4 regions of the Serratia grimesii genome follow, and region 2 is predicted to be linked to each of the others. Evidence: predicted binding sites of a transcription regulator. Region 2 holds the regulator's gene; each other region holds the start of a gene.

Region 1 (8,059 bases), 1.2 Mb from region 2:
TCTTCAATCACTTTGACCTGTGCGGCGGGATCTGGCGTAGAAGGCCCGGTCTGATAGGCATTCACGTCGAGTTTTTTTGCCGCGTCGTTGACGCCGACTTCCATACGGTTGAACCAGGGAATGCCGGTCACTTTGGCAACCACGGCAATTTCGAACTTTTCAGCAGCTAAGGCAGGTGTTGTCGATAACATGCACGCAGAAACCACACATGCATTTAATAATGCGAGGTTAAATTTCATTTCGCTGTACCTTTTTTATCTGTAGGGGTGGTTGTTTTTCCACCTGAGCAGATTACAAAGGAAAGGAAGAGGGGACGTAACCCGAAGTGGAAAATTGTGAGCCATGCACATTGAGGTAAAATTATGGCGGTTTTAATGTTAATTAAATGTTTAATAATTTCGTGGTGGTAATTTTACTACGTAAAAAAATCATTAAATTAACATTTAATTTAATTTAAATTAACAAAATAAAAACAATGTGAGTATCAATGCAGGGATTTTTTGCGGTAAAAATGCCGACCTGATGGTCGGCATTGAAGCATTTAACTGTTGTGTGAACAGGATCACTTTACGGCGATGTTAGAGCACACCTTGTGCCAGCATAGCGTCGGCTACCTTGACGAATCCCGCGATATTGGCACCGTGTACGTAGTGAGTTTGCTTCCCTTCACCGCCGTATTCCACGCAGGCTTGATGAATATCCGCCATGATATGTTGTAAACGTACATCCACTTTCTCTGCCCGCCAGCTAATACGTGCGGCATTCTGAGCCATCTCTAAGCCAGACGTCGCCACGCCGCCGGCGTTGGCAGCCTTGCCTGGGGCAAACAACACGCCAGCGTCCAGGAATGCATCAGTGGCTTGAATGGTGGTCGGCATATTGGCGCCTTCAGCCACGGCTTTCACGCCGTTGCGGATCAGCATCTGCGCGGCGTCCAGATCCAACTCATTTTGGGTGGCGCACGGCAGGGCGATATCCACCGGTACACTCCAGGGCTGCTGACCGGCCAGGTAGGTCAGGCCGCGCTCGCGGGCATAGTCTTCTACACGACCATAACGCTGATTCTTGATCTCCACCAAATGGGCCAGCTTTTCGGTAGTGAAACCGGCTTCATCGACCAGCGTACCGCCAGAGTCAGAAACGGTGATCACCCGTGCATCCAGTTCCAGCGCCTTCTCAATAGTGTACTGCGCCACGTTGCCTGAACCGGAAACGGCAACTCGCATGCCTTCAAAACCTAGCCCATGGCGTTGCAGCATGGCATCGGTGAAGTAAACCAGCCCATAGCCGGTGGCCTCTGGGCGAATCAGACTGCCGCCAAATGACAGCCCTTTGCCGGTAAACACGCAGGCAGTGTTGTTGGACAGTTTTTTCATCATACCGCTCATAAAGCCAACCTCACGGCCGCCGACACCGATGTCACCTGCAGGTACGTCAGTATCTGGCCCCAGATGGCGATACAGCTCGGTCATCAGCGACTGGCAGAAACGCATGATCTCTGCCTGGCTTTTTCCTTTTGGATCAAAGTCAGAACCGCCTTTACCCCCGCCCATGGGCAAGGTGGTCAGCGCATTTTTGAAGGTCTGCTCAAAGCCAAGGAATTTAAGAATCGACAAATTCACTGATGGGTGGAAGCGCATACCACCTTTATATGGCCCGATGGCGGAGTTGAACTGCACGCGCCAGGCCCGGTTGACCTGAACTTGCCCGCGATCGTCCACCCAACTGACACGAAACTGGATGGTGCGCTCTGGTTCCACTAAGCGTTCCAGTAGAGCATATTCGCGATAGCGTGGGTTGCGCTCGATAAATGGCCACAGCGAAGTGAAGACCTCTCGGACTGCCTGCAAATATTCCGGCTGATGGGGGTTATGCTGCTGTAACGAAGACAGGAATGACTCTACCGATACGGTATTTTCCATGGATAGCTCCTTTATACCCGTTGTCTTTCAGGCTGTAGCGTTGTGATCTGTGCTCGTGACTCCCTGGTTACTTACCTAGGTAAGCGCCTGAAGATTCACGAGCTGGCGATCTGGCTACAGCCCGAAATTCAGAGGGTAATACTATGAAATTTCCCCCACTATTTTTATAGATATTGGTTTGGGTAAAGCGTGGGGAATGATGTTGTGTCTTTAGCGACTATATCATTGGAGGGCGGTTGATTATCAAGCGATTAATGATAGCTGCGGAACGAAAAACGCCCGCAAAAGCGGGCGTAGGGCAATTAAGTTAGTGTGTGCTTACTTAGGATTTGGGTTTTTCGTCTTCGTCACGCAGCGGCACGATCAACATGTCGATATGTACGGTGTTGATCAATTGGCGTGCGGAGGACATCAGCTTGCTCCAGAAATCCTGATGGTGACCACAGAGTACCAGGTCCATATCGTATTTCTTGATGGCATCGACCAGCACCTGTGCCAAATCGCCACTGCCGCTCAGGGTTTCAGTAATCGGATAGCCGGCATTTTGTGACAATTCGGTCAACGCGTGGTGCGTTTCTTCCGAGATACGTTTCTGCATGTCGCCGAGATTAACGTCGATCAGGCCGGTATACAGGTCGGAATAGTTAACATCTACGTGGATCAGGGAAACTTTGGCGTTGTACGGGCGCGCCATAGATACGGCTTTTTCCACCAGAATTTTACTCTCTGGGGATAGGTCTACCGCGATCAGAATGTGTTTGTAAGCCATGAGAATACTCCTTCCATATAATGCCGATTAAAAGGTTAGCAGGCATTCAGCGTACCAGCCTGGCGCTTCAGGTTTACCTGCATTTTATCATTCAGATAACATAATGATATGTTGGGGCGATCACACTGCACCGCATCAAAAAATCTCTTTATCTCTGCTCAGTCAGTTTTACACCCACCAGGCAGGAAATCCTACCGCCCATAGGGTTGTGTAAAGGTTGACCGATTGAAATATAAGCATTCTTGAACAGAGTATAGCCCCAAATACCTCTTTGGGCAGAGGAAAAGACCGTCAGTGCTCTCTAGGGTGGTTATCAGTTATAACCAATAGGCGGATGACAAAATGGTGGGTTGCGGTAAATTTTATCTACTGCTCAGGCCAGTTTGTGTTTCGTTAACCTACAATAATGACTATAGGCCTTATCATCTCTTCTCTGAGCTAAACCTGCGCGATATGCACCCGCATGGCGATAGGTTGTCTCCAGAGGCGGTGGGTTATGCGCGGCCTGTGCGGTGCCAAGGGGATCGGAGCGGTAGGCTCCCGCAGTAATGAGTGTATAGAGGTAGGGCAGTTGGACCCGGCGGAGCGCCGTGGATAACAACGCCTTGAGGAGGCAATCATGATCAGTACCGTCGCGCTGTTTTGGGCTCTGTGTGTGGTGTGTGTTTTAAACATGGTGCGGTATTACTCTTCTCTGCGTGCGCTGCTGGTGGTTTTGCGCGGCTGCGACCCGCTGCTGTACCAATATGTCGACGGTGGCGGCTTTTTTACCGCTCATGGCCAGCCGAGCAAACAGATAAGGTTGGTGCGCTATATCTTCTCGCAGCGTTATGTCGAGCATCATGATCCGGAATTTATCCGCCGCTGTGAGCGGGTGCGTGGGCAGTTTATGCTGACGTCCGCCCTGAGTGGGCTGGTGTTTATCAGCCTTATCGCACTGATGATCTGGTATTGAGGCCGTCTGTTTTCCGCGTAGCAGACAAAGAAAAGGCGGCCACCAGGGCCGCCTTTCTCATGGAGTAAACTGCTTAGATCAGCTTAAGCGCCAACCAATACAGTGAACCGGAAAGCAGAATCGAAATCGGCAAGGTCAGTAACCAGGCCAACAGGATATTCTTCACGGTTTTGCTTTGCACGCCGCCACCGTCCACGATCATTGTCCCGGCGACTGCCGAAGAAAGTACGTGGGTGGTGGAAACCGGCATGCCGGTATAGCTGGCAACACCAATCGACAAGGCTGCGGTCATCTGAGCTGACACGCCTTGAGCGTAAGTCATGCCTTTCTTACCGATTTTCTCGCCAATGGTGGTCGCCACGCGCTGCCAACCAACCATCGTACCGAGTGACAACGCCAGAGCAACCGCGACGATAATCCAGATCGGTGCATACTCAACGGTTTGCAGCAGATCTTGACGCAGGTTTTTCAGGAAACGTTGGTCCTGGCTAGAGGTTTCAGGCAGCTTAGCGATCTTGTCTGCGGTATCTGTTACGCACATCAGCAGGCGGCGCAGGTGGCTGCGCTGATCTACCGTCAGTTGATCGTAACTTTGCAGATTGTTCAGCAAGCCGGAAGCAAGCTGAATCGCTGGCATAGCGCGGGCACTGTCACAGTGGAACTCGACGGGTTTATCCGGCGATACGTCCTCATCCGGGCTTGGCACCAACGGAGTGAGAGCGACCACGTGCGACAGGGCATCGCTGTGTTGCTCGTAATATTGCTGCAGGTGGGCCACGGCATCACGCGTACGAGTGATGTCATAACCGGTTGCATTCATATTGAGCACGAAGCCAGCGGGTGCAACGCCGATCAGCACCAGCATGATCAGGCCGATACCTTTCTGACCGTCGTTAGCGCCATGCGAGAAGCTGACGCCAATAGCCGACAGGATCAATGCGATGCGCGTCCAGAACGGCGGCTTACGTTTGCCGTCGACCTTTTCACGTTCCGCAGGGGTCATGTGAATACGCTGGCGTTTCTTGGTGCCACTCCAATAGCGGCGCAAGGCAAACACCATCAACCCGGCGACCATCATGCCAACCAGCGGCGAGATGAGCAATGACAGGAAAATACCAATCATTTTCGGGACGTTAAGCGCATCCACCACCGAAGTGTGTGTCATCAGTGCGTTGGTCAAACCCACACCAATAATTGCGCCAATCAGCGTATGGGAGCTGGAGGCCGGCAGACCGAAATACCAGGTGCCGAGGTTCCAGATGATAGCCGCCAGCAGCATGGAGAACACCATGGCTAATCCGTGTGCTGAACTGACGTTCAACAACAGATCTGTTGGCAACAGATGAACAATGGCGTAAGCAACACTCAAACCGCCGAGCATAACGCCAAGAAAGTTAAACAAACCAGCCATCACGACCGCAAGTTGCGAGCGCATGGCACGGGTATAGATTACTGTAGCAACCGCATTGGCCGTGTCATGAAAACCATTGATGGCTTCATAAAACAACACGAACAACAATGCGAGAATTAACATCAGGCCGGTATGGAAATCCAGGCCAGCGAACAAATGCAGCATAAGCGTTACGCCAGTTTGTGGACATGAACGCCGCGCATTATCAGTGACAACCGGGGCCGGGGAAAAGGAAAATATGACGTTTTTTTGATTTAGATATGACGAAATGATGGCGTTGTTATGACAAAGATATGAAATATCAGCGCGTTATGCTGTCTGGCCCGTTGTAATATTTTCTTACTATGGCGTTGTCGGCGTCATGGCTTTACAATCTGCCGCCGTAAAGTTGCCGGTTACCGGTGGCGAAACGGCGTAATATGGCGGCCTTTTGTCGCGATTGTGGTTTTTATTCAGAGAGGCGCAGGTGGAACAGTTTGATGTCGTGGTAATAGGTGCGGGCGCAGCGGGCATGTTTTGCGCGGCTCAGGCAGGGCAACTCGGTTGCCGGGTGCTGCTGCTCGACAACGGCAAAAAACCGGGGCGTAAAATCCTGATGTCCGGCGGCGGACGCTGTAACTTTACCAATATGTACACCGAACCGGCTGCTTACCTGTCGAATAACCCGCATTTTTGTAAATCGGCACTGGCGCGTTACACCCAGTGGGATTTTATCGATCTGATCAACCGCTATGGCATCGCCTACCATGAGAAAACGCTGGGACAGCTGTTCTGCGACGACTCGGCGCAGCAGGTTGTCGAACTGTTGGTTAAAGAGTGTGAACTGGGCCAGGTGACGACGCGCCTGCGCAGCGAGGTGCTGAGTGTGGAAAAAACCACGGAAGGCTTCGAGTTGACACTGAATGGCGAGAAAGTGAGCGCTCGCTCACTTGTGGTCGCGAGCGGCGGTCTGTCGATGCCGGGATTGGGCGCTTCACCGTTCGGCTACAAGTTGGCCGAACAATTTGGATTGAAGGTGCTGCCAACACGCGCCGCGCTGGTGCCCTTCACGCTGCATAAACCGCTGTTGGAACACCTGCAAACCCTGTCCGGCGTCTCTGTGCCTGCGGTGATCACCGCCGAAAACGGTGTCAGCTTCCGTGAAAGTCTGCTTTTCACCCATCGTGGTTTGTCTGGCCCGGCGGTATTGCAACTGTCCAGTTATTGGCAACCCGGTGAGTATGTAAGCGTTAACTTACTTCCTGCGCTTGATCTGGCGGGCTTCCTAAATGAGCAACGCCAGGCTCATCCTAACCAAAGCCTGAAGAATACTCTCGCGCTGCATCTGCCGAAGCGCCTGGTGGAGTGCTTGCAGACGTTGGGGCAATTACCGGAAGTTACGCTGAAGCAACTGAACCCTACGCAGCAGGCGGCGCTGATAGAAACATTGCAGAATTGGCGCGTTCAGCCGAACGGTACCGAAGGTTACCGCACGGCTGAAGTGACACTCGGCGGTGTAGATACTAAGGAACTTTCCTCTAAGACTATGGAAGCGGCAAAGGTGCCAGGTCTGTACTTTATCGGTGAAGTGGTGGATGTGACAGGGTGGCTGGGGGGCTATAACTTCCAATGGGCCTGGAGCTCGGCTTGGGCGTGCGCACAAGCGCTGGCGCTTGTGCAGAAATAATGAGTTAAGATATTTTGGTTTAATATTTATTGGTATATGAAAATAATCACAGTAAACATATAAAAGACGGTTTTAATTAATTCGTTATTTTATATGTTTTTGTGTTTTTCATTGCGTAATATTTTTAATTTGAAATAAGTAGATTGTTAGCACGATGTTTTTTATTATACTTGCTGGTTGGATTTATATCTTAATTTTAAACTGACGGTTTTTAATTCATCTACATTGACTGGCTAATGATTTAACTGAATACGCTGCGTCAGCATTATGATCCCGCAGGTATTTTTGTTGATGTCAGACGTGCATAGCGAGATATGTGGTTAAGGGCTTTCCTCACTGCCGGGGCGCTGATCAACCGCGCCCGGCCTCGAGTGAGGAATTTTACGCTGTAGTAGGCACTTGGGCATTGATACCTCTCACCAACATCGGCACTTGCGGGCAATCACGTTTGGGGAGAGTAACGATCGTCTGAGGGGATTCCAGATGTATGGCGTGCTTTCCCTCAAAATGGATAGCGACAATTTTAAAAGCAACAGCGCCAGGTTCCCGTGGCAGCATTATGTTTCCTGAAATCACCGCACTAAACATCAAGATGCAGCCTGAATGGTGTTTTTGGCTGCATCTTGATGTCGATGTTCTTGATCAGACAATTATACTGGCGCTGATCGTCGAAAGGCTGGAGGCGATGTTCCTCCTCCGCAAAGACTGAGTGACCCAAGGTTTGCGCCCTGAAAGCAATGGCGCTCAGCTATCGATTTTCTCGGGCAACGACACCAGCAAAACATCGGTTTTGGCATTGTTGATCAAATGACGAGACGTCGGCATGAGTCGGCTCAGGAAATTATGCCGATGCCCGCAGATCAGCAGTTCGATATGTTTTTCAAACAGGATTTTTTCGATTTCCCGATTAAAGTCACCGACGACCTCCAGTGCTTCAACAATCGATGACGTATCATAGCCACCATCGCGTAGAAATTTTTTTAACAGGTTAACGTCATCGTTAATCACTCGGGTTTGAAAGTTATCCAGACGATCGATAACTACGCCAGAATAAAGCTCACCGACATCGACGCCGACATGCACTACATACAATTTAGCCTGGGTGGCATTGCTGAGGGAAAGAGCACGGTCGAGCAGTTTCTTGTTGTTGTCTTTCAAGTCCAATGCCACAAGAATATTTTTATAAAGCATACGACTCTCCTTTTCTATTATGATTATCTTGATAATAGAGTCTACCCAGAAGGCATTTAAATCAAACCTGAATAACCGGTTATCATGACTACTTTTTTATATTAACGTGGGCGTTGAATTCGATCGTTAACAATGTTTATTATCA
Region 2 (8,059 bases):
CAGCGCAGTATCGAGGGTTTCTGCATCCAGCGTGCCGAAACCCTCGTCGAGGAACAGCGAATCGATACTGGTCTTGTGGCTGACGAGATCGGACAGCGCCAGCGCCAGCGCCAGGCTCACCAGGAAACTTTCGCCGCCGGATAGTGTACGAGTGTCGCGTAATGCATCTGCTTGCCAGGTATCCACCACCAGCAGTTCCAGCGCGTCGCTGGTTTTACGTTGCAGCAAATAGCGCCCATGCAGTCGGCCAAGCTGGTTATTGGCCAGATATACCAGGTGGTCAAGGGTTAATCCCTGAGCAAACTTACGGAATTTATCACCCTCTTTGGAGCCAATTAACTGATTGAGATAGCTCCAGTCGTCGTACTGCTGCTGGCTTTGGCTGATTTGCGCAAACAGCGACTGTTGATTGATGCGACGCATGGCGTCACTTTCTAACTGATTACGCACTTCACCCTGTTGTAGCTGCAAGGTTTTTAACTGTTGTGCCAGTGTTTCCAGGCTCTGGCTCAGGATGTGAGGATCGGCCTGAGTTTCATCCAGCCCTTCTGGGCGCTGTTGTTGGTGTTGTTGCAGGCTGTCAACGGCCTGTGCCAATAGTGCACGGGCTTCAACGTGTCGCCGTTGTAATTGTTCTTTGCAGTGTTGCAACTGTTGGCGTTGGGCATCATCCAGCAATGCGGCATTGAACGCGGCTTCGTCACTGAATTCACTGGCGGTGAGTGCCTGCAACCAGTCTTGTTCTGCCTGTTGCAGTCGCTCGGTTTGTTGCAATAGCTGTTGCTGCAATCCGGCAAGTTGGCCGCTCAGACGATCGCGTTGTTCCTGTGCCTTTTGCCACTGTTCTGCTGCCTGATGGCTGGCCTGCTCAAAGGCCGTTTGTTGAGCGCGTAGCTGCTCGCGAACTTGTACGACCTGTTGTTCGCCAAACAATGCCAGTCGTTGCGCACGCTGTTCACCAAGCGTGTTTTGGCCTTGTTGCCACTGTTGGTACAAGTGTTGTTGCTGCAATTGAGCGTCGGCGTAGCTTTTCTCCAGTAAGGTGAAACGCTCATCCAGGCGCGCTTTTTCCTGTTGCGCTTGCTGCTGCTGCACCTGTAGTACGGCCAGCGCATCCTTGGCTTGCTGCACCGCCAGTGCCGCCTGTTCGTGCTGCGTCAGCCGCTGCTGGCCTTCGCGCTCTTGTTGTTCGCAGTCGTTCAACCAGTCATGCAGACGTTCGGTATCCTGCAAGCCAAAATCAAATGCCAGCGGCGCCGTCAAACGTTGCCAATTTTGCAGATGCTCAGCTAATTGCTGTTCATCGTGTGCAATGGTCTGCTGTTGGCGCTGTAACTGTTGTTGCAGGCTATCGTAACGTGCCCGTAATTCGACGCCTTTCTTTTGTAATGCCTCGGTCTGGATTTTCATTTCTTCCAGACGTTTTTCGGTTTCTGATAGCTTTACCGCTTGGTATTGCTCAACTGCCGGATGCGTATTTGAGCCGCACAATGGGCAAGGCTCACCGGGTTGCAGACGCGCTCGCTCGGCTTCCAACCCCACGATCCGTTTTTCCAGCTCTACTGTTTTTTCAACGTCGGTTTGATGGGCTTTCTGTTGTTTATATTGTTGACGAGCGAGTTCCAGCTGTGGTTCCAACTGGGTCAGTTCGCTCTGGCCTGCACGTAGTTCCTGCCGTTGCTGTGTCAGCCGTTTGACGATTTGTTGTGACAGTGATGACAGGCTGAAAAGCTGTTGCCGCACGGGGCGCAGATCGGCCAACTCAGTCTGACGCTGGCGCAGTGCTGCCAGAGGTGCCTGCATTTCCAGCGTATGTTGCTGTTGTTGCTGCGTCGTCAGTGCGGCAGTGAGAACGTTAAGCTTTTCCTGGTGTTGCCCGGCCTGTGCGGTCAACTGGGTACGCTGAATGTCGAGTTGTTCCAGGTCCGCTTTTTGTTTCGCACATTGCTGTACCGCGGTATCGAACGCGTGTTGCCGTTCCGCCTGTGTTTTTTGCAACTGGGCGATCTGGTTATCAAGTGGAACGATTTGCTCGTCAATCAGCCGCTGCTGTGTTTGTTGCTGTTCGACATGCGCTTGCAACTGGGTACGCGCTTTTTCCATCGCCTGATGCAACGGTTCCATTTGAGCCAGCTGTTGCGTCTGCTGCTGTGTTAACAGGGTGATTTGTTGTTGCAATGCCTGCTGATCGCTGCGGCAGCGGTTACGTTCGTTAAGCCGTGGCCGCAGTTTTTCTGCCGGTTCGCTGCGTGCCAGTTGCTGTAGTTGCGGTTCTGCTGCGGTTTGCTCCAGCTCCACAGCGTTCAGCTGGCGTTGATATTCCTGCTGTTTTTGCTGCGTTTGTAGCCAAAACTGCAACCAGTTCAACGCTTGCTGCTGCTGGCGGGCTTGCCCGCTGAGGGTGTTTTCTTGTGCCCCTAATTCAACTAACTGGTTTTCCAGTTGTTGTCGTTGTTCATCATTCAGCAGTTCAATACCACTGGCACGTTGATGCAGCGCGTCCAGTTCGATCTTGGCCTGTTTGTGTTGTTCGAAAACCCGCTCAGAAAGCTGACCGTAGATCTCGGTGCCGGTTAACTCTTCCAGTAGCTCGGCACGGTCATTGGCGTCAGCATTGAGGAAAGCGGCGAACTGGCCCTGAGAAAGCATCATCGATTTGGTAAAGCGCCCGAAATCCAGCCCGGTAATAGCGGCGGTAAGATCCAGCTTGTCGCGTACTTTGTCCGCCAGGATCTTGCCATCCTCACGCAGTGCCAGCTCTACTTTAGGTGCCTGCAGATTACCGTCTGGCGCATTTTTGGCGCGTCGCTGGCTCCAGAAGGCGCGGTAGCCGACGCCCTTAACCTCAAACTCGACCTCTGCCAGCGACTCGGCTGTGTGACGTGTCATCAGTTCGTTTTGGCTCGGTGTGACGTTGAGGCGCGGTGTTTGGTGGTACAGCGCCAGACAGATGGCGTCCAAAAGGGTAGTTTTACCTGCACCGGTGGGGCCGGTGATGGCGAACAGCCCATTGCTGGCAAAGGGCTCGGCGGTGAAGTCTATCTTCCATTCACCCTGTAGTGAGTTGAGGTTTTTTAATCTCAGGCTGAGGATTTTCATTGGCTCGGCTCCTGGTCGTTCTGCTGCACCGACTCGACCACCTGCTGGAACATCTGGTTCATGCGTTGCCGACGTTCTTCGGCCATTTCAGGCTCTTGTGCTAGCCGTCGCTCGAAGACCTCATTGACGCTCAGTTCGTTGAGCGTTTCTTTGTCCTGCTGTTCAATGGCCTGGCGGCGCTGCTCTTTACTGCGGCGCAGTAACACCACCTCCACCGGCAGTTGATCGGCCAGTAACTGGATACGGCGCTGAATGTCGTTGAGATAATCCTGTGTCGCGACTTCGATATCTAACCACACCGGCAACTCGCCTTTATAATCGGCAAACTGCTGCAATTGTTGCTCTATCTGCGCCAAATCGCCCTTAATAAGCTGCATCGGCTGAAAGCTGGGAATGTCCAACGCGCTGACCTGTTGCAGGGCGCCTGTGGCGAAGTCCACCATAAAGACGCTTTTTGCTTTGCCCAATTCGTCGAAACTGAGCGGGATCGGTGAACCGCTATAGCGAATATGCTCGGATTTCGCGACGTTCTGCGCACGGTGAATATGCCCCAATGCGATGTAGTCGGCTGGCGGAAAAGCTTGGGCCGGGAAGGCGTCCAACGTACCAATATAGATATCGCGTACGGAATCGGAGGTGGTGACACCAACGGTCGTCAGGTGGCCCGTGGCAACGATAGGCAGTGCCAGACCGAGTGCATCGCGGTGTGCACAGGCTGCGTGATAGAGCGTCTGGTAATGTTCTGCGATGGCTTCTTGCAGCGCCTGCTGTTTTTGTACGCCTGATTCACCGGCACGGCTGGTGAGCAGATCTCGCGGGCGTAAGAACGGGATGGCGCACAGTACGGCACCCGGTTGGCCGTCGCGTTGATTCAGGACCACGATTTGCTGTTCGGTTTCAGTCTGCGCGTTGGCGATCACGGTCGTATTCAGGCAAGACAGCAATTCACGCGATTCATTTAAGGTTGCCACTGAGTCATGGTTACCCCCCAGTACCACCAATTGACAGCCGGTGTGCTGTAGCTCCACCACGAAGCGGTTGTACAGTTCGCGGGCATAGCTGGGTGGGGAGCCGGTATCGAACAGGTCCCCGGCGACGATCAGTGCATCCACCTGATGTTGCTCGATTTGGGCGATCAGCCAGCGCAGAAAAGCCTGGTGCTCGGCGGCACGGCTTTTGGTAAAAAAGTACTGGCCAAGATGCCAGTCAGAGGTGTGGATCAGGCGCATGACACTCCCGGGGCGATAAGGTAATGGCGGTGATTATAAAGGGCACTGTGGCTGCTGTCGTGACGGAATCATTATGACAACTGAATGATTTTTCTTTGACGTTGGAAATAATCGCTATGCTTACTGCCTATAACAGCCCGTTTTTTTCATAAAAGTGTCACAAAACTGACGCATAATGGCGCCGCAATGAGGCTGTGCCCCGCCATTGGTCGTGGCGCCGGCGCAGACCCAAAAGCATGCTGTCAAGGCAGAGGGGGAGGACATAGCGGGATTATGTTCGAACCCGACAACGCAGGCAGCGAGTTTTTGAGGCGCGCCCCTTCGGGCTGGAGCCATTTAAGCGTGCTGCTGTGTTGCTCACCGCTTATTTGGCGCCACCAAACCTCGCGGTTTGCGCCTTGCTTCACGCTTAAATGACCGCCAGCGGTGCTCACGAGCAATGGCGGGACACAGCCTAATAGATCGCTAACACATTGGCAGGATTGACGATGGCAAGACGCATACTGGTGGTGGAAGACGAAGCGCCGATCCGTGAGATGGTGTGCTTTGTGTTGGAACAGAATGGTTACCAACCGTTGGAAGCTGAGGATTATGACAGCGCAGTGACGCGCCTGTCTGAGCCGTTCCCTGATTTAGTGTTGCTCGACTGGATGCTACCCGGAGGTTCCGGCATTCAGTTTATTAAACATATGAAGCGTGAAGCACTGACCCGCGATATTCCGGTGATGATGTTGACCGCTCGTGGTGAAGAAGAAGATCGGGTACGCGGCCTGGAAGTTGGGGCAGACGATTATATTACCAAACCCTTCTCACCGAAGGAGCTGGTAGCGCGTATCAAGGCGGTAATGCGCCGTATTTCACCGATGGCGGTGGAAGAAGTGATTGAAATGCAAGGGCTGAGTCTGGATCCTTCTTCACACCGGGTGATGGCCAACGAGCAGGCGTTGGATATGGGGCCGACCGAGTTCAAACTGTTGCACTTCTTTATGACCCACCCAGAGCGAGTTTATAGCCGCGAACAGTTGCTTAATCACGTCTGGGGCACTAACGTTTATGTGGAAGACCGCACCGTTGATGTGCATATCCGCCGACTCCGTAAGGCGTTAGAGACCAGTGGTCATGACAAAATGGTTCAAACCGTTCGGGGCACAGGCTACCGATTCTCAACGCGCTACTGATCGCGCCGCGCTGGAGAATATGCCGTGTTAGAACGTCTATCCTGGAAGAGGCTGGCCCTGGAGCTGGCCCTTTTCTGCTTGCCTGCCTTATTGCTTGGGCTGATTTTCGGTTATCTGCCTTGGTTGCTGCTGGCCTCCGTGCTGGCTGCGCTGGTATGGAACTTCTACAACCAACTTAAACTTTCTCACTGGCTGTGGGTCGACCGCAGCATGACACCGCCACCTGGGCGTTGGAGCTGGGAGCCGCTGTTTTACGGCTTATACCAGATGCAACAGCGTAACCGTCGCCGACGTCGTGAATTGGCGTTGTTGATCAAACGCTTCCGCAGCGGTGCGGAGTCACTGCCCGATGCGGTAGTGATGACCACCGTTGAAGGTAACATCTTCTGGTGTAACGGTTTGGCGCAGCATCTGCTGGGTTTCCGTTGGCCAGAGGATAACGGCCAACACATCCTAAACCTGCTGCGTTATCCGGAATTCAGCCACTATCTGCAACAGCAAGAGTTCTCTCGACCGTTAACGCTGCAGTTGAACAATGAGCATTATGTTGAATTCCGCGTGATGCCCTATTCAGAAGGGCAGTTGTTGATGGTTGCGCGTGACGTTACGCAAATGCGCCAGCTGGAAGGGGCACGCCGTAATTTCTTCGCTAACGTCAGTCACGAGTTGCGTACTCCGCTGACGGTATTGCAGGGTTACCTGGAAATGATGAGCGACGAAGAGCTGGACGGTTCGTTACGTGGCAAGGCATTGGGCACCATGCAGGAACAGACACGGCGCATGGATGGGCTGGTCAAGCAGTTGCTGACATTGTCGCGTATTGAAGCCGCCCCAAATGTCGAAATGAACGAACGGGTCGATATTCCGTTGATGCTACGTGTGCTGCAACGTGAAGCGCAGTCACTGAGCGGCGGTAATCATGAGATTACTTTCCGGGTGAACGAACAGCTTAAGGTCTTTGGCAACGATGACCAGTTGCGCAGTGCGGTATCCAACCTGGTGTATAACGCGGTAAATCACACGCCAAAGGGCACCAATATTGAGGTGAGCTGGCAACAAACGCCAAACGGCGCGCAGTTCCAGGTCAGTGATAACGGTCCCGGTATCGCTGCTGAGCATATTCCTCGCCTGACGGAACGCTTTTACCGCGTTGATAAGGCCCGTTCACGCCAGACTGGCGGCAGCGGACTGGGGTTGGCGATCGTTAAGCATGCATTAAGCCACCACGATGCACGTCTGGAGATCCTCAGCGAGCAGGGCATTGGCACCCGATTCATTTTTACCTTGCCTAACCGGTTGATTGTTCCCGCAGCTTTATCAGAGAATGCGGTGAAAAATTAACGCGCGAGAGGCTGGCATGATCCGAATTACCCGAGGGCTACTGCTTTGCCTGGCGCTGCTGGCAAGCCGTGGCGCATTGGCGCAGCCGGACGGCATGCTGTCCGGCAACTTGTCGAGTGTCGGTTCAGATACGTTGGCAAATCTCATGGCGCTGTGGGCGCAGGATTTCAGTCAGCATTATCCCAACGTTAATTTGCAGATCCAGGCTGCGGGGTCCTCAACTGCACCAACCGCACTGGCGGCAGGTGCGGCGCAGCTTGGGCCGATGAGCCGACCGATGAAGGCGGCGGAGGTTTCGGCGTTCGAGCATCGCTATGGCTATGCGCCGCTGGCCGTGCCGGTCGCCGTCGATGCGCTGGTGGTGCTGGTCCATCAGGACAACCCATTGCGTGGGCTTAACCTGCAGCAGCTTGACCGAATTTTTTCCGCCACGCTGCGCTGTGGTGAAAACCAGCCGTTGACGCGCTGGGGGGAATTGGGATTGACCGGCGATTGGCAGCAGCGAACCTTGCAACGTTTTGGGCGTAATTCGGCCTCTGGAACTTACGGCTATTTCAAATTGCGTGCGCTGTGCGGCGGTGATTTTATGCCGCGCGTCAATGAATTGCCCGGTTCTGCATCGGTAGTGCAGGCCGTTGCCGGTTCACTAAATAGCATTGGATACGCCAGCATCGGTTTTCGGGCCAGTGGTGTGCGGCTATTGCCGTTGGCGGAGTCTGGGGAAAACTACATCACCCCCAATGACACCAATGTACGCAATGGCAGTTACCCATTGTCGCGCTACCTGTATATCTACATCAACAAAGCGCCCAACCAGCCGTTGGAGCCGCTGACCGCTGCCTTCCTCGATCGTGTGCTGTCTGATACCGGGCAAAACCTGGTTAATCACGACGGCTATCTGCCACTGCCCCCCGATACCTTGCGTAAAACACGATTAGCATTGGGCTTAAAATAAGCGCCCAGGAACAACTATCATGATTTGGCGCTACGCGTGCGGCGATGAACCTGCCGCGTTCTGGGTCATTTGACGACAGACGCAGTGGAATAAGCTACAAAACGTAATGCGCGCCATTTAGCGGGTTTGCTAAGGGCAAAAATCTGTTCATACCGCGCGGAAACTGAGTGTTTATTGGCGTTTTCGCGCGACCAATAGCTTTATGCTTCACGTTTTGTGAGATGCCTGCTCAAAAATGATACAAATCATGTATTGTA
Region 3 (8,059 bases), 1.0 Mb from region 2:
GTGAAGAAGAGTTCATCTACCTGTCCGGCGGTATCCTTGAGGTACAACCGAGCGTGGTCACCGTGCTGGCTGACACTGCTATCCGTGGAACGGACCTCGACGAAGCGAGAGCGCTGGAAGCTAAGCGTAAAGCTGAAGAACATATCAGTAGCTCTCATGGCGATGTCGACTATGCTCAGGCATCTGCAGAACTGGCGAAAGCGATCGCAAAACTGCGCGTTATCGAGCTCACCAGAAGATCGATGTAATATTTTGGCGCGTGCATAACGCAGCCAAAATTAAGAAAGCGGCCTATTGGGTCGCTTTTTTTTTGTTTTAAAATAAGCGTATCAGCCTGGCAGGCATTGTGAGGTATAACCTTTAATAGTGGCTGGAAATGTCGCCGATCGCCGACAGTTATCCCCACAGTCGGGTTACTGAGGCGTTAACTTCGGCGCGCTTAGTGCCCCAAGGCCTGAGCTGGGTTCGTGCAGAGAAATATGTAGTAATATCGTCACTAAAGGGTTCTACTTTCGTCTATTAAAATGGAGTTATCAGGTTGCTTATGTCGAACAGCGCAATGAGTGTGGTGATCCTCGCCGCGGGCAAGGGAACACGCATGTATTCCGATCTTCCCAAGGTGTTACATCCGTTGGCCGGCAAGCCGATGGTGCAGCACGTCATTGATGCCGCGATGAAACTGGGCGCGAAAAACGTCCATCTGGTGTACGGCCATGGCGGCGACTTGCTGAAAAACACCCTGACCGACGGTGCACTTAACTGGGTGCTGCAGGCCGAGCAATTGGGTACCGGCCATGCCATGCAGCAAGCAGCCCCGCATTTTGCCGATGATGAAGACGTGCTGATGCTGTACGGCGACGTCCCGCTGATTTCTGTCGATACTTTGCAGCGTCTGATGGCCGCGAAGCCACAGGGCGGCATTGGCCTGCTGACAGTGAAGCTGGCTGATCCAAGCGGTTACGGTCGTATCGTGCGTGAGAATGACCAGGTGGTGGGGATTGTTGAGCATAAAGATGCCAACGAAGCCCAGCGACAAATCAATGAAATCAACACCGGTATCCTGGTGGCCAACGGCCGCGATCTCAAGCGTTGGCTGGGGATGCTGAATAACGACAACGCACAGGGTGAATTCTACATCACCGATATCATTGCGCTGGCCCATGCCGACGGCAAGAAAATTGAAGCCGTGCATCCGTCACGTCTGAGTGAAGTGGAAGGCGTGAATAACCGTCTGCAACTGTCTCGGCTTGAGCGCATCTATCAGGCAGAACAGTCTGAAAAATTGCTGTTGGCCGGCGTAATGCTGCTGGATCCGGCGCGTTTTGACCTGCGCGGGGAACTTGTGCACGGTCGCGACATCTCTATTGATGCCAACGTCATTATTGAAGGCACGGTCAAGCTCGGGGATCGGGTGAAAATCGGTGCCGGCTGCGTGTTGAAAAACTGCGTGATCGGCGATGACTGCGAAATCAGCCCGTATAGCGTGTTGGAAGATGCCGTGCTGGCAGCGCAATGCACCGTGGGTCCTTTTGCTCGTTTGCGTCCTGGGGCTGAGCTGGCGGTGGGTGCCCATGTTGGCAACTTCGTCGAAATGAAAAAGGCGCGTTTGGGCAAAGGTTCGAAAGCGGGCCATCTCAGTTATCTGGGCGATGCCGAGATTGGCGATGATGTGAATATTGGTGCTGGTACCATCACCTGTAACTATGATGGCGCCAATAAGCATAAAACCATTATCGGCGACGGCGTGTTTGTCGGTTCCGACACTCAACTGGTGGCGCCAGTGTCTGTTGGCAAAGGTTCCACCATCGCCGCAGGCACTACGGTGACACGTGATATCGGCGAGGACGAACTGGTACTGAGCCGCGTCAAACAGGTACATATCCAGGGCTGGCAACGTCCGGTGAAAAAGATATAGCCCTTCGTCTTTCGAGCTGCAGCGTTGTTGGCTTCACGACAGAACCCCAGTCACTTACTTGAGTAAGCTCCTGGGGATTCTGACATTTACCGCCTAGCTGCAACCCGAAATCTATTGGGCGGAAGCAGGCAGTAAAAGAATATGTTTTGTATTGCGCTCCAATGTAGAGCCCAATACAAAACATAATAATCCCCATTCTCTACAGGCTCGGGGACGCACGGTAAAAACCGGCAAAATCAGGTCAAGACATCGAAAGCGCCCAGAAAGGCGTTTAATTAGGAATACAACTGATGTGTGGAATTGTAGGCGCAGTAGCGCAACGTGATATTGCAGAGATTCTGTTGGAAGGGTTACGCCGCCTTGAATACCGTGGCTACGACTCAGCCGGTTTGGCGGTGGTGGATGCGGAAGGCAACGTCAACCGTTTACGCCGCGTAGGCAAAGTGAATAAACTGGCCGAAGCCGCGGAACAACATGAATTGCATGGGGGCACCGGTATTGCTCACACCCGCTGGGCAACGCACGGTGAACCTACCGAAGCTAACGCGCACCCGCATGTTTCTGATTACATTACGGTGGTGCATAACGGCATCATCGAAAACCACGAACCGCTGCGTGAACTGCTGATTGAACGTGGTTATCACTTCAGTTCTGAAACTGACACCGAGGTGATTGCTCACCTGGTGCATTGGGAGCAGCGTCAGGGTGGCACTTTGCTGGAAGTGGTTCAGCGAGTGATCCCTCAGCTGCGTGGCGCATACGGCACCGTGGTGATGGACAGCCGTGATCCCAGCGTGCTGGTGGCAGCGCGCTCCGGCAGCCCGTTGGTTATCGGCCGTGGCGTGGGTGAGAACTTCCTGGCTTCCGATCAACTGGCACTGTTGCCGGTAACCCGTCGCTTTATCTTCCTGGAAGAAGGTGATGTGGTGGAAATGACCCGTCGCACCGTGAGCATTTTCGATAAGCAGGGTAACGCCGTTGAGCGTCCTGAGATCGAATCCCAGGTGCAGTACGATGCTGGTGATAAAGGCGCTTACCGTCACTACATGCAAAAAGAGATCTACGAACAGCCACTGGCGCTGAAGAACACCCTTGAAGGGCGTTTCAGCCATGGCCAAATCAACCTAAGCGAGCTGGGCCCGCGTGCCGACGAACTGCTAGCGAAGGTTCAGCACGTGCAAATTATCGCCTGTGGTACGTCTTACCATTCCGGCATGGTTGCACGTTATTGGTTCGAATCCCTGGCCGGCGTCCCTTGCGATGTCGAAATTGCATCCGAATTCCGTTACCGCAAGTCTGCCGTACGTCCAGGCAGCCTGATCATCACGCTATCGCAGTCCGGTGAAACCGCAGATACACTGGCGGCACTGCGCTTGTCGAAGGAGCTGGGTTACCTCGGGTCGTTGGCAGTGTGTAACGTGGCCGGTTCTTCACTGGTGCGTGAGTCCGATCTGGCACTGATGACCAAAGCCGGTACTGAAATCGGTGTTGCCTCTACCAAAGCCTTCACCACCCAGCTTGCGGTGTTGTTGATGCTGGTGGCACGTTTGGGCCGTCTGAAAGGCATGGCAGAAAGCGTTGAGCATGACATCGTACATGGCTTGCAGGCGTTGCCGGCACGTATCGAACAGATGCTGTCGATGGATAAGAACATTGAAGCGTTGGCGGAAGGTTTCTCCGACAAGCATCATGCCCTGTTCCTTGGCCGTGGCGATCAGTACCCGATCGCGATGGAAGGCGCACTGAAGCTGAAAGAAATCTCCTATATACACGCAGAGGCCTATGCCGCCGGTGAGCTGAAACACGGGCCGCTGGCATTGATCGACGCTGATATGCCAGTGATCGTGGTCGCGCCAAATAACGAACTGCTGGAAAAGCTGAAGTCCAACATTGAGGAAGTGCGCGCACGCGGCGGCCAGCTGTACGTGTTCGCCGATCAGGATGCCGGTTTCGTCAGTAGCGAAGGCATGACCATCATCCCGTTGCCGCACGTCGAAGAAATCGTGGCACCGATCTTCTACACCGTGCCGTTGCAGCTGCTGTCTTACCACGTGGCGCTGATCAAAGGCACCGACGTTGACCAGCCGCGTAACCTGGCAAAGTCTGTCACAGTAGAGTAACTCGCTGCTGTTAACCTCTAAAAGCCGGTCACTGCGCCGGCTTTTTTCATGGTTGGATAAAATATGACAATGGTGCGACAGCAGGGATAAAAGTTGTCATATTCAAGCGGATAGATGAGATAGGACGTGTTTTTTTATTGATTAATTATTGTGTGTTTTTGTCTTTAACTGACTGATTTATATTTAATTACCGTGTTGTCTCTTGTGTTGTAATATAACTGTCATATTTCGTACATTTTACTGTCACCAAACTGTCCTATTTTCCCTCCTGCAGCAATACTTACTCTGATGAAAACGATTTGAAGTCGATTTTTGAATATCCCATTAGGAGGGATTATGAAACTGATGCGTACCACCGTCGCCAGTATTGTGGCAGCGACTTTCTCCCTGACCGCCGTGTCCGCGTTCGCTGCTGCTAGCCTGACCGGTGCAGGTGCGACATTCCCCGCTCCGGTTTATGCCAAGTGGGCAGATTCTTATCAGAAAGAAACTGGCAACAAAGTTAACTATCAAGGCATCGGCTCTTCTGGCGGCGTGAAGCAAATCGTTGCCAACACCGTTGACTTTGGTGCTTCTGATGCGCCGTTGACTGACGAAAAACTGGCTGCTGATGGTCTGTTCCAGTTCCCTACCGTGATCGGTGGCGTTGTACTGGCGGTTAACATCCCGGGTATCAAATCCGGTGAACTGACCCTGGACGGCAAAACCCTGGGTGATATCTACCTGGGTAACGTGAAGAAATGGAACGACCCGGCGATCACCAAACTGAACCCAGGCGTTAAGCTGCCGGATCAGAACATTGCCGTTGTCCGTCGTGCTGACGGTTCAGGCACCTCGTTCGTGTTCACCAGCTACCTGTCTAAAGCGAATGCACAGTGGAAAGAGAAAATCGGCGCAGGCTCTACCGTTAACTGGCCAACGGGTCTGGGCGGCAAGGGTAACGACGGCATCGCAGCCTTCGTACAACGTCTGCCAGGCTCTATCGGCTACGTAGAATACGCTTACGCTAAGCAGAACAACCTGGCTTACACCAAGCTGATTTCTGCTGATGGCAAAGCCGTTAGCCCGACAGAAGAGAGCTTCAGTGCTGCCGCTAAAGGTGTGGATTGGAGCAAAACCTTCGCTCAGGATCTGACTAACCAGAAAGGCGATAACGCTTGGCCAATCACCTCCACCACCTTCATCCTGGTGCACAAAGAGCAGAAAAACCCGGCTCAGGGCACTGAAGTCCTGAAGTTCTTTGACTGGGCGTACAAAACTGGTGCCAAGCAGGCTAATGACCTGGATTACGCCACTCTGCCGAAAGAAGTTATCGAGCAGGTGCGTGCAGCATGGAAAACCAACGTAAAAGACAGTTCAGGTAAAGCGCTGTACTAACAACGCAGGGGCGCGTGTTTAAGCGCGCCCCACTCAGTTTTCAGGGTCTAACCCATGTTGGGCCTGCCAGGGTTAAAACAGAGAGTGATCTATGGCTGAGTACAAGCCGACCATTAAAGCACCGAGTAAAAATGGTGACGTTATCTTCAGCGCGCTGGTAAAACTGGCAGCGCTGATTACCCTATTGTTGCTGGGCGGCATTATTGTTTCACTGATCTTTGCCTCCTGGCCGAGCATGCAGAAATTCGGCTTCTCCTTCCTGTGGACCAAAGAGTGGGATGCACCTGCTGAGCAATTCGGTGCACTGGTGCCCATCTACGGTACTGTCGTCACCTCGCTGATTGCTCTGATTATCGCCGTGCCTGTCAGCTTTGGTATTGCGTTGTTCCTGACCGAGCTGGCACCTAACTGGTTGAGACGCCCGCTGGGTATCGCCATTGAATTGCTGGCGGCAATCCCGAGTATTGTGTACGGCATGTGGGGCCTGTTTGTGTTTGCCCCGCTGTTTGCCAAATATTTCCAGACCCCGGTCGGCGACGTGCTGTCGGGTATTCCTATTGTCGGTGAGCTGTTCTCTGGCCCGGCATTTGGTATCGGTATTCTGGCTGCTGGGGTGATCCTGGCGATTATGATTATTCCTTACATCGCCGCGGTTATGCGCGACGTGTTCGAACAAACCCCAGTGATGATGAAAGAATCGGCCTACGGCATCGGCTGCACAACCTGGGAAGTGATCTGGCGTATCGTGCTGCCATTTACCAAGAATGGTGTGATTGGTGGCGTGATGCTCGGGTTGGGCCGTGCGCTGGGTGAAACCATGGCGGTGACCTTTATCATCGGTAATACCTACCAGCTCGACAGTGCTTCACTGTATATGCCGGGTAACAGTATCACCTCGGCACTGGCCAACGAATTCGCTGAAGCAGAATCAGGGGTGCACACCGCAGCGCTGATGGAGCTGGGGCTGATCCTGTTTGTTATCACCTTTATCGTCCTGGCGCTGTCGAAGTTGATGGTGATGCGTCTGGCCAAGAATGAGGGACGCTAACGTGGCGACTATGGAAATGCAAAACGACCAGGCGCTGTTAGAAAGCCGCCGCAAAATGCAGGCATGGCGCCGTCAGAAGAACCGGCTGGCGCTGTTCATGTCGATGGCGACCATGGTCTTTGGCCTGTTCTGGCTGGTGTGGATCCTGTTCTCTACCGTCACCAAAGGCATTGATGGCATGTCGCTGGCGTTGTTCACCGAAATGACGCCGCCACCGAACACTGCGGGCGGTGGTCTGGCTAACGCCATCGCCGGTAGCGGTCTGCTGATCCTGTGGGCTACCGTGTTTGGTACGCCGTTGGGCATTATGGCTGGCATTTACCTGGCGGAATACGGCCGTAAATCCTGGCTGGCAGAAGTTATCCGGTTTATTAACGACATTCTGTTATCAGCACCGTCGATCGTTGTGGGCCTGTTCGTGTACACCATCGTGGTGGCGAAGATGCAGCACTTCTCCGGCTGGGCTGGGATTATCGCGCTGGCGTTGTTGCAGGTGCCGATCGTGATTCGAACCACCGAGAATATGCTGAAGTTGGTACCGGATACGCTGCGTGAGGCCGCTTACGCGCTGGGTACACCGAAATGGCGCATGATTTCTGCCATCACGTTGAAAGCGTCGGTATCTGGCATCATCACCGGCGTGTTGCTGGCGATAGCGCGTATTGCCGGGGAAACAGCACCATTGCTGTTTACCTCGCTGTCGAATCAGTTCTGGAGCACAGACCTGATGCAGCCGATCGCCAACTTACCGGTGACTATTTTCAAATTCGCCATGAGCCCGTTTGCCGAATGGCAAGAACTGGCCTGGGCAGGGGTACTGTTGATTACCCTGTGTGTACTGCTACTGAATATCTTGGCCCGTGTGGTTTTCGCCAAGCAAAAGCATTCATAAAATTTTGAGCGCTGCCATGGCGGCGCTGATGAAAAGAGAGAAGTCTTGATGAGTATGGTTACTGACGCTTCCAGCAGCAAAATTCAGGTACGCGATCTGAACTTCTACTATGGCAAATTCCATGCGCTGAAAAACATCACGCTGGATATCGCCAAGAACAAGGTCACCGCGTTTATCGGTCCGTCCGGCTGCGGCAAATCTACCCTGCTGCGCACCTTCAACAAGATGTATCAGTTGTACCCCGAGCAGCGTGCTGAAGGCGGCATTCTGCTGGATGGGCAAAATATTCTGACGGATAACTCGGATATCGCCTTGCTGCGTGCCAAGGTTGGCATGGTGTTCCAGAAACCGACGCCGTTCCCGATGTCGATTTACGACAATATCGCCTTTGGTGTGCGTCTGTTTGAAAAACTGTCTCGCGCCGATATGGATGAGCGTGTGCAGTGGGCCTTGACCAAGGCAGCGTTATGGAACGAGACCAAGGACAAACTGCACCAGAGCGGTTATAGCCTGTCAGGCGGCCAACAACAGCGCCTGTGTATCGCCCGCGGCATCGCTATTCGTCCGGACGTTTTATTGCTGGATGAGCCCTGCTCGGCACTGGATCCGATTTCCACCGGTAAAATCGAAGAGCTGATCAGCGAACTGAAGTCTGACTACACCGTGGTGATCGTAACCCACAATATGCAGCAGGCCGCGCGTTGTTC
Region 4 (8,059 bases), 2.3 Mb from region 2:
ATCTCAATACGTTGAGTTTTTGCGCCAATGGCAGCCAACAGCGGGAACGGCGAGCCTAGCTGACGCGCAAAGTGATGCACGCGGAAGTAAGCCCCATCCGCCCCCAATTCTTCTGCCGCGACAGCGAGATCGATGGATTGCAGCAACGCATCCGCAGCAGAACGGGTACCCGACTGTGACGAAGGCGTCCAGTGACCAAACGAGAGAAATCCAATTTTCTTCATAGGAGTAGCCCTTAGATTCAATTATGACCGGATTACAGTGACAAAAATGCCCCCGCTCAGGCCAGAAAAATTGTGTGCGATCGCACTAAACGAACCGTTTTGAGCTAACGAAAGACGCCCTTATTGCAGCCCAACTCGACCGCCCGATCGTTGTAATCAAAAAGTAAATATCGTATAACAGGCTCCTCCGAGGGGTGTCCTGTTACGGGCTGAGATGGCACAAGCCGAACCCTTTGAACCTGATCTGGGTCATGCCAGCGAAGGGACGGGTCGGCAATAACACCATCAGTCATTGCCTGTTCATACCTCAGCGCGCCCGGATCTCCACACACTTTTGGAGGTCCCATGTTTACCCCTCAATTTGATAATGGTCTTTACGGACGGCTGCGCCAGCAGGCCGGTAGCCACTGGCAGGACTATGTCGCACACCCTTTTATTCAGCAACTGGCTGCCGGCACACTACCTGAGCCCGCATTCCGCCGCTATCTGACCCAGGATTACCTGTTCCTGATCCACTTTGCCCGCGCCTATGCGCTGCTGGTCAGCAAACTGCGGACCCTGCCGGAGATGCGTGCGGCCACCGCCTCCCTCAACGCCATTGTCGCCGAACTGCCTTTGCATCTGGCCTATTGCGCAGACTGGGGGCTGAGCGAACCAGACATTGCCGCCGAACCTGAGGCCGCAGAAACCCTCAACTACACCCGCTATGTACTCGATATCGGCCACGCCGGTGATGCGCTTGATCTGCTCGCCGCGCTGATGCCCTGCGTCGCCGGTTATGCCGAAATTGGTTTGCGGCTGCTGGGCGACCCTGCCACGGTAATGCAAGGCAACCCTTATGCCTCATGGATCCGTAACTATGGTGATCCTGCCTATCTGTCCGGGGTGCAGGCCGCACTCGATCTACTGGAAAACGTTAGTCACCAGCGTGGAGCTGAAAGCCGACTGGCCGAACTGTCGACCATCTTCACCACTGCGACCCGGCTGGAGTCTGCCTTCTGGCAAATGGGGTTGAATGCCAAATGAGTAGCGGTAACGCTCAGTATGACGGCGTGCGACCGGGTATTCAGGTGCGGGATTTGACTCTGCGCTTTGGCCCGCAAGTAATTTTCGACCGGCTAAATTTCGATATCGCAGGCGGCAGTTTTGTCGCCTTGCTCGGCGCAAGCGGTGCAGGGAAAACCAGCTTACTGAAGATCATTGCCGGGTTGGCGAAACCCACGTCCGGCACGGTCACAGGCAGCGATGGCCTGCCGATCCCCGGACGCATCGCCTACATGGGGCAAAAAGATTTGCTCTATCCGTGGCTAACCATTGCTCAAAACATTAGCCTCGGCGCACGGCTACGGGGTGAAAAAGTCGACCGTTCCTGGGCAGAACATCTGCTGGAACGCGTAGGTCTGAGCGGGTATGGCAGTGCCTTGCCGGCGGCCTTGTCCGGTGGGATGCGCCAACGCGCAGCCATCGCCCGCACCTTGTATGAGCGCCAACCGATCGTATTGATGGATGAACCTTTCTCGGCGCTGGACACCATTACCCGCGCAAAAATCCAGCAGCTTGCCGCCGAGCTGCTGGCACAACATACCGTGTTACTGATTACCCACGATCCCATGGAGGCCTGCCGCCTTAGTCACCGCTTGCTGGTCTTGTCACGCTATCCCGCCGGCATTGACGACAGCCATGTCATTGAGGGCCTGCCGCCACGTGCACCGGACGATCCCCAACTGCTGAAAAGCCAGAGCGAGCTGCTGCTGCAACTGGTGAGGGCAGCCGAATGAAACCTATGGTGGAAAGCCGCCTGTCACGAATGCGCCGCAGCCTGACAGTATTTGTCGGCCTGTTATTGCTATGGGGATGGGCCACCTTGGGTGATATACCCGCCTTCCTGTTGCCTTCACCGTCTGCGGTCGCGCAGGCGCTTTGGAATGACCGGGCTTATCTCGCTTATCACACGCTGATTACGGCCTCAGAAATAGCCTGCGGCCTGCTGGCAGGGGTGTTGCTGGGGGCCGCACTAGCGCTGTGCATGATTTTCTCGCCACGGCTGCAACGCTGGCTGATGCCCCTGGTGCTGACCAGTCAGGCGATCCCGGTGTTTGCGCTGGCCCCGCTGTTAGTGCTGTGGTTTGGTTTTGGCATGAGCGCCAAAGTGGTGATGGCGGTGCTGGTGATCTTCTTTCCTGTCACCTCTGCGTTCTTTGATGGACTGCGGCGGGTCAATAACGACTATCTCGACCTGGCACGTACCCTGCGTGCCTCCCCCTGGGCCCAACTGCGGCATGTGCGGCTGATGGCGGCGTTGCCGGCCTTCGGTTCCGGGCTACGCATGGCCGCCGCCGTCGCCCCGATAGGCGCCATCATCGGCGAATGGGTCGGTTCGGCGGAAGGTTTAGGTTACGTAATGCTTAACGCTAACGCACGCATGCAGACCGACGTCTGTTTTGCTGCGCTGTTTATTCTGGTGCTGATGACCGTCTTGCTCTGGGTGACGGTAGACGCGCTGCTGCTACGCCTTATTAACTGGGCGCCGGAAAATGACTGATAAAAGGAATCAACAATGATTAAAAATACCCTCTGCGGGCTGCTGCTCAGCGCTACGCTGGCCGGGCAAGCAACCGCTGCCGAAAAACTGACGCTGGTGCTTGATTGGTACATCAACCCCGATCACGCGCCTATCATGGTGGCCGAACAGATCGGAGCTTTCAAGGCCGAAGGCCTCGACGTCAAGATTGTGCCCCCGTCTGATCCCGCGTTGCCTCCGCGGCTGGTTGCAGCAAAACAGGCCGACCTCGCCATCACTTATCAACCACAATTGCATTTCTTTGCCGATCAAGGTCTACCGTTAATGCGTGTGGGCACCCTGATTAACTCACCGCTGAATACCATCATCACGCTGGATAAAACCATCACCACTCCTGCGGGCCTAAAGGGCAAGAAAATCGGCTATTCGGTCAGCGGTATTGAACAAGCGACGCTGGCAACTATGCTCCAGCATGAACATATCAACCCCAATGACACCCACTTGATCAACGTTAACTTCCAGTTGACCAGCGCCTTGCTGGCAGGACAGGTCGATGCGGTTATCGGCGGTTATCGCAATATTGAAGCGCTTGAATTGAAGTTACAGGGAAAAGATCCGGTGGTGTTTAACGTTGAAGATTACGGCGTCCCCGCCTACGACGAACTGATCATCGTCGCCAATCGCGACACCGTCACAGAGCCGAAAATTAAAAAATTCCTCGCGGCACTGAAAAAAGGCAGCGATTACCTGCATGCCCATCCTCAGGAAAGCTGGTTAGCGTTCGCCAAGGCCCATCCAGAACTGAACACCGAGCTGAACAAACAGGCGTGGCAGGCCAGCTTACCGCTGTTTGCGCGTGATCCGGCCAAACTGGATAAGGCACGCTATCAAGCCTACGAGCAATTCCTTTTCGACAACAAGCTGATCAAGAAAATCACCCCCGTGGAACAATACGCGGTGGAACTGCATTAAGCCGTTATCGGGCGTAGCATGCTGCGCCCTTATCTATAACGCCCTACCTCAATGGGGGAAGCCATACAACACCATGATTGGCCTCTCTCTTCACTGGCGTGATTAGTGTCACACTATTGTCACAAAAACGTCCAATCACACTCTGACGCACCGGAGCAATGCAAACACGCATTGCCCTGACGGTTTCAATGCGCTATACCCTCCTCTTTCTCGCTGCGGCAGCGGTCAGCGGCGTTGGCCAGGACAGTAAAGTTTTTCTTTTTAATTAGACAGGGTACGGTGGATGGTTTCAGCATTAATCTCGTTTGCACTTTTTTTAGCCTCAATTTTAATCTACCGGACCCGGGGCGCTGCCAACCGTTGGTGGCTTGCCACTCTGCTGACACTGCTGGGCAGCTATCTGATCCTCAACGTTGTCCTGATCGCCAGTAACTACTTTACCGGTGACGGCATTACCGATGCAGTGATCTACACCCTCACCAGTAGCCTGAAAGGCGCGGGCGTCGGAAAATACCTGCTGCCGTTTATAGGGCTACTGGCAGTCCTGGCGCTGATCTTCGCCGTACTCACCTGGAGTCTGGTGCGGCGCAAAGCGAAAAGCAGCAGCGTGGTATACAGTGTGATCGCCGTGCTGCTGGCCTTGTTTTCCGTCGGTACCACCCCCGCCTTTCAGGATATCTCCCTGCTGGTCAGAAGCCAGATCAGCGGCGATACCGCCGACTTTGATACCTATTACAAAGCCCCCAAAAGAAGCGTACAGGGCAAGGCCCCGAATCTGGTGTATATCTATGCTGAGAGCCTGGAAAGAACCTACTTCGATCAACAACTTTTTCCCGGACTGGCTGACGAACTGAACCAACATCGCGAAAACAGCATCGACTTCAGCAACACCCAACAGTTGCCTGGCACCGGCTATACCATTGCCGGCATGGTGGCCTCGCAGTGTGGCATCCCGCTGTTTGCCCCTTTCGACGGTAACGCCTCCAGCGCCGTGTCCACCTTTTACCCGGAAAACGTCTGTCTGGGCGATGTGCTGAAGTCCGCCGGTTATGACAACTACTTTTATCAGGGTGCCGAGCTGGCCTTTGCTGGTAAAGACACTTTCCTGAAATCGCACGGTTTCGATCATGCTTACGGCTTCAAAGAACTGCGTGGGCAGGTCAGCGATCCAAGCTACAAAAATGACTGGGGCTGGTACGACGATACCGTTCTGGATGTGGTGTTCGACAAGTTTGTTGAGCTGTCTAAACAGAATAAAAAGTTTTCACTGTTTGCACTGACCGTGGACACTCACCACCCGGATGGTTTTATCTCCGCCAGTTGCAGTAAAAAATCATTCAGTTGGCAGAACAAAGAAAACCGCTCATTAAGCGCGGTCGCCTGTAGCCAGCAGCACATCGCGGCGCTGATCGATAAAATCAAGGCATCCGACTATTTCAAAAATACCGTTATCGTGGTGTCTTCGGATCACCTGGCGATGAACAACACCGCCTATGACATTTTGACCAAGCAGAAACGCCGTAACCTGTTCTTTATCATTGACGGCACTCGCCCGCAGACTGCGCTGCATAACGAGAAGCGCAGCACGCTGGACAACGGTGCCACGGTGTTGGATGTGATGGGCGGCGATAACTACATTGGCCTTGGCCGCAGCAGTTTCTCTAGCCCAACGTTGTCCACCGTTTTCATGAATATCGATGAGAAAATCAACGCATGGAAACCGGCAGTGGTGAAACAATGGGGGTTCCCAAACAGCATTAGCAATTTCACTTTGGGCAATCAGGGCAACAGTTTTACCTTTTCCGGCATTACCTTTAAGGTGCCGTTTATCCTGAAAGTGACGGATAACAAAGTTGAACCGATGTTTAATGTTTACCTGTCAACACCGCTGAAAAAACAGCTTGCTGGCCTGGGCGCAGGTGAAAAGTTCGTTTGGGTCGACAAGTGTTATGAAATAGGCCGGATATGGGCACCCGAAATGGCGCTGAGCACCGAAACCTGTGTTGCGTCAGGCAACCTGGCTTCACCGCCGCAGATTGTGCAGGCCAAAGGGGGGAACTACCGTGGCAAAGTCAGCTTTAGCGGCCCGGAAGCAGACAGCGTTGCTGCTTATCAACGTGCCATCGAACAGTTGAACGTGGACGATGCTGCCGTTAAATATCAGGCAGATGCCATTGCATTTATGCTGCCGGGCATGCCGGAAAAAGTGAAGGCAATTACCGGGGTTTCCAGCGTTGAAGACTGGGGGCGCTGGTCAGATGCCAATCTGGCACCGACGGTGAAAATCGACTATGTCGACCCATTACCGTCCACCTTCGATCTGGTGTTACGCGCCCGCGCTTACGGTAAAAACATCGGTGAACCGATCTCCGTGCGCGTCGGTGAGCAAGAGCAATTTGTGACACTCAGTGAGCAGGACACCACCGTGACCCTGCGTTTCGACAATACCGGCGGCGCACGGAATATCAGCATCACCCCACCTGCACCGACTGAACCGCAGGAAGGTGCCAGCGGTGGCTTTACCCCGAAAAAACTGGGTATTGGCCTGGTATCATTGAAGGTAGAACAGGCCGCTCCCGCTTCCTGATCGTTGCCTTGCAGAGGCGCTGCATGCAGCGCCCACGTTATTCGGGGCGAATTTATTCGCCCCTTACCGTTTCTCCAAAGCTTTTGTGCCCATCTTCGGCTAACCTGTGGCTGTGAATTAATATCCGCCTGCCTCCCACCACGAGTAGGGAGAAACAAGGAGAGAGTATGAGCAGTCAGCAATCCGGCACCGGCCTCACCCCCACTCAGGCGATCGACAAACTGGAAGCGTTGTATGACGCCTCAGTTGCCGCGCTGCGCCAGGCTGTGGGGGATTTTATTAGTCACGGCGGCCTACCCGACACACAGGCCCGTACGACAGGGTTGTTTGTTTATCCGGAACTGCGCGTTAGCTGGGACGGCACATCACCCGGCCAGACCAAAACCCGCGCCTACGGCCGCTTTACCCATACCGGTTGCTACACCACCACCATCACCCGACCACAACTTTTCCGCCACTATCTCATCGAGCAGTTGACGATGCTGGCGAGCGAATACGATGCGCATATTGACGTCAGACCATCACAGCAGGAAATTCCGTTCCCTTACGTGATTGATGGTTCCAACCTGATGTTGGATCGCACGATGAGTGCCAGCCTGGCACAGCATTTCCCGACAACCGAGTTGGCGCAAATCGGGGATGAAACTGCCGACGGCCTGTTCCACGCCACCAGTACCTTCCCGCTGTCACATTTCGACGCGCTACGGGCCGATTTTTCACTGGCGCGGTTACGCCACTACACCGGCACCCCGGTGGAGCATTTTCAGCCCTTCGTGCTGTTCACCAACTACACCCGCTACGTGGATGAGTTTGTCCGCTGGGCCTGCGCCGAAATAGCCGACCCGGCCAGCCCTTATATTGCGCTGTCCAGCGCCGGTGGCATCTACATCACGCCGGAAACGACCGCGCCAGACCAGGCCGTTTCTGACTTGGCCTGGAAAAATCACCAGATGCCGGCCTACCATCTGATCTCACGTACCGGCCAGGGCATCACACTGATCAATATTGGTGTCGGTCCGTCCAACGCCAAAACCATCTGCGACCATCTGGCGGTACTGCGCCCTAGCGCCTGGTTGATGATCGGCCACTGTGGCGGTCTGCGTGAAAGCCAGTCGATTGGTGACTATGTATTGGCCCACGCCTATCTGCGTGATGATCATGTGCTGGACTCGGTGTTACCACCGGATATCCCGATCCCCAGCATTGCAGAGGTACAACGTGCGTTGTATGACGCCACCAAAATGGTCAGCGGTATGCCGGGTGAAGAAGTTAAACAACGTCTGCGCACCGGCACCGTAGTGACCACCGACGATCGCAACTGGGAACTGCGCTATTCCGCTTCTGCGCTGCGCTTTAACCTCAGCCGCGCGGTCGCCGTAGACATGGAAAGTGCCACAATTGCGGCCCAGGGTTACCGTTTCCGGGTGCCATACGGCACACTGTTGTGCGTATCGGATAAACCACTGCACAGTGAAATCAAGCTACCAGGCCAAGCCAACCGCTTTTATGAAGGAGCAATTTCAGAGCACCTGCAAATCGGTATTTGCGCCATTGATTTGCTCCGTGCGGAAGGCGATCGCTTGCATTCCCGTAAGCTGCGGACCTTTAACGAGCCGCCGTTCCGCTAACGCGCTTCGGCCTACTACCGATCGGCTAAGCCTGTCGCGCTTTTTTTATTCGGTCTTTGTCAGTTCAGTACTGAAAGAAGTGCCGTTCATTTCGCTGCCACCGTCATGAACGGCATTGGAGGGGCCG

What was found. The regulator PhoB, encoded in region 2, activates phosphate uptake and scavenging genes when phosphate is short. The targets are predictions, from matches to a motif close to CTGTCATAAAACTGNCNNAT.
Region 1: pitA (inorganic phosphate transporter PitA) is a predicted target of PhoB. The motif match lies at 5,228-5,247, and genes of this name have one in related genera.
Region 3: pstS (phosphate ABC transporter substrate-binding protein PstS) is a predicted target of PhoB. The motif match lies at 4,276-4,295, and genes of this name have one in related genera.
Region 4: opgB (phosphatidylglycerol--membrane-oligosaccharide glycerophosphotransferase) is a predicted target of PhoB. The motif match lies at 3,823-3,842, and genes of this name have one in related genera.

Annotation. Positions count from the first base shown of each region.
Region 1 covers NZ_LT883155.1:4,902,620-4,910,678, reverse strand. The annotation lists gene SGBXF1_RS22940 (autoinducer 2 ABC transporter substrate-binding protein) at 1-239, opposite strand, end outside; gene gdhA (NADP-specific glutamate dehydrogenase) at 579-1,922, opposite strand; gene uspA (universal stress protein UspA) at 2,245-2,691, opposite strand; gene uspB (universal stress protein UspB) at 3,311-3,646, shown strand; gene pitA (inorganic phosphate transporter PitA) at 3,720-5,222, opposite strand; gene SGBXF1_RS22915 (BaiN/RdsA family NAD(P)/FAD-dependent oxidoreductase) at 5,524-6,723, shown strand; gene SGBXF1_RS22910 (hypothetical protein) at 7,211-7,432, shown strand; gene SGBXF1_RS22905 (universal stress protein) at 7,468-7,914, opposite strand.
Region 2 covers NZ_LT883155.1:1,039,262-1,047,320, forward strand. The annotation lists gene sbcC (exonuclease subunit SbcC) at 1-3,099, opposite strand, end outside; gene sbcD (exonuclease subunit SbcD) at 3,096-4,328, opposite strand; gene phoB (phosphate response regulator transcription factor PhoB) at 4,817-5,506, shown strand; gene phoR (phosphate regulon sensor histidine kinase PhoR) at 5,531-6,847, shown strand; gene SGBXF1_RS04870 (PstS family phosphate ABC transporter substrate-binding protein) at 6,864-7,802, shown strand.
Region 3 covers NZ_LT883155.1:25,929-33,987, forward strand. The annotation lists gene SGBXF1_RS00125 (F0F1 ATP synthase subunit epsilon) at 1-248, shown strand, start outside; gene glmU (bifunctional UDP-N-acetylglucosamine diphosphorylase/glucosamine-1-phosphate N-acetyltransferase GlmU) at 545-1,915, shown strand; gene glmS (glutamine--fructose-6-phosphate transaminase (isomerizing)) at 2,206-4,035, shown strand; gene pstS (phosphate ABC transporter substrate-binding protein PstS) at 4,372-5,412, shown strand; gene pstC (phosphate ABC transporter permease PstC) at 5,504-6,460, shown strand; gene pstA (phosphate ABC transporter permease PstA) at 6,471-7,352, shown strand; gene pstB (phosphate ABC transporter ATP-binding protein PstB) at 7,407-8,059, shown strand, end outside.
Region 4 covers NZ_LT883155.1:3,304,921-3,312,979, forward strand. The annotation lists gene SGBXF1_RS15640 (LLM class flavin-dependent oxidoreductase) at 1-224, opposite strand, end outside; TPP riboswitch at 405-507, shown strand; gene tenA (thiaminase II) at 570-1,250, shown strand; gene SGBXF1_RS15650 (ABC transporter ATP-binding protein) at 1,247-2,002, shown strand; gene SGBXF1_RS15655 (ABC transporter permease) at 1,999-2,766, shown strand; gene SGBXF1_RS15660 (ABC transporter substrate-binding protein) at 2,782-3,717, shown strand; gene opgB (phosphatidylglycerol--membrane-oligosaccharide glycerophosphotransferase) at 4,001-6,304, shown strand; gene SGBXF1_RS15670 (AMP nucleosidase) at 6,472-7,932, shown strand.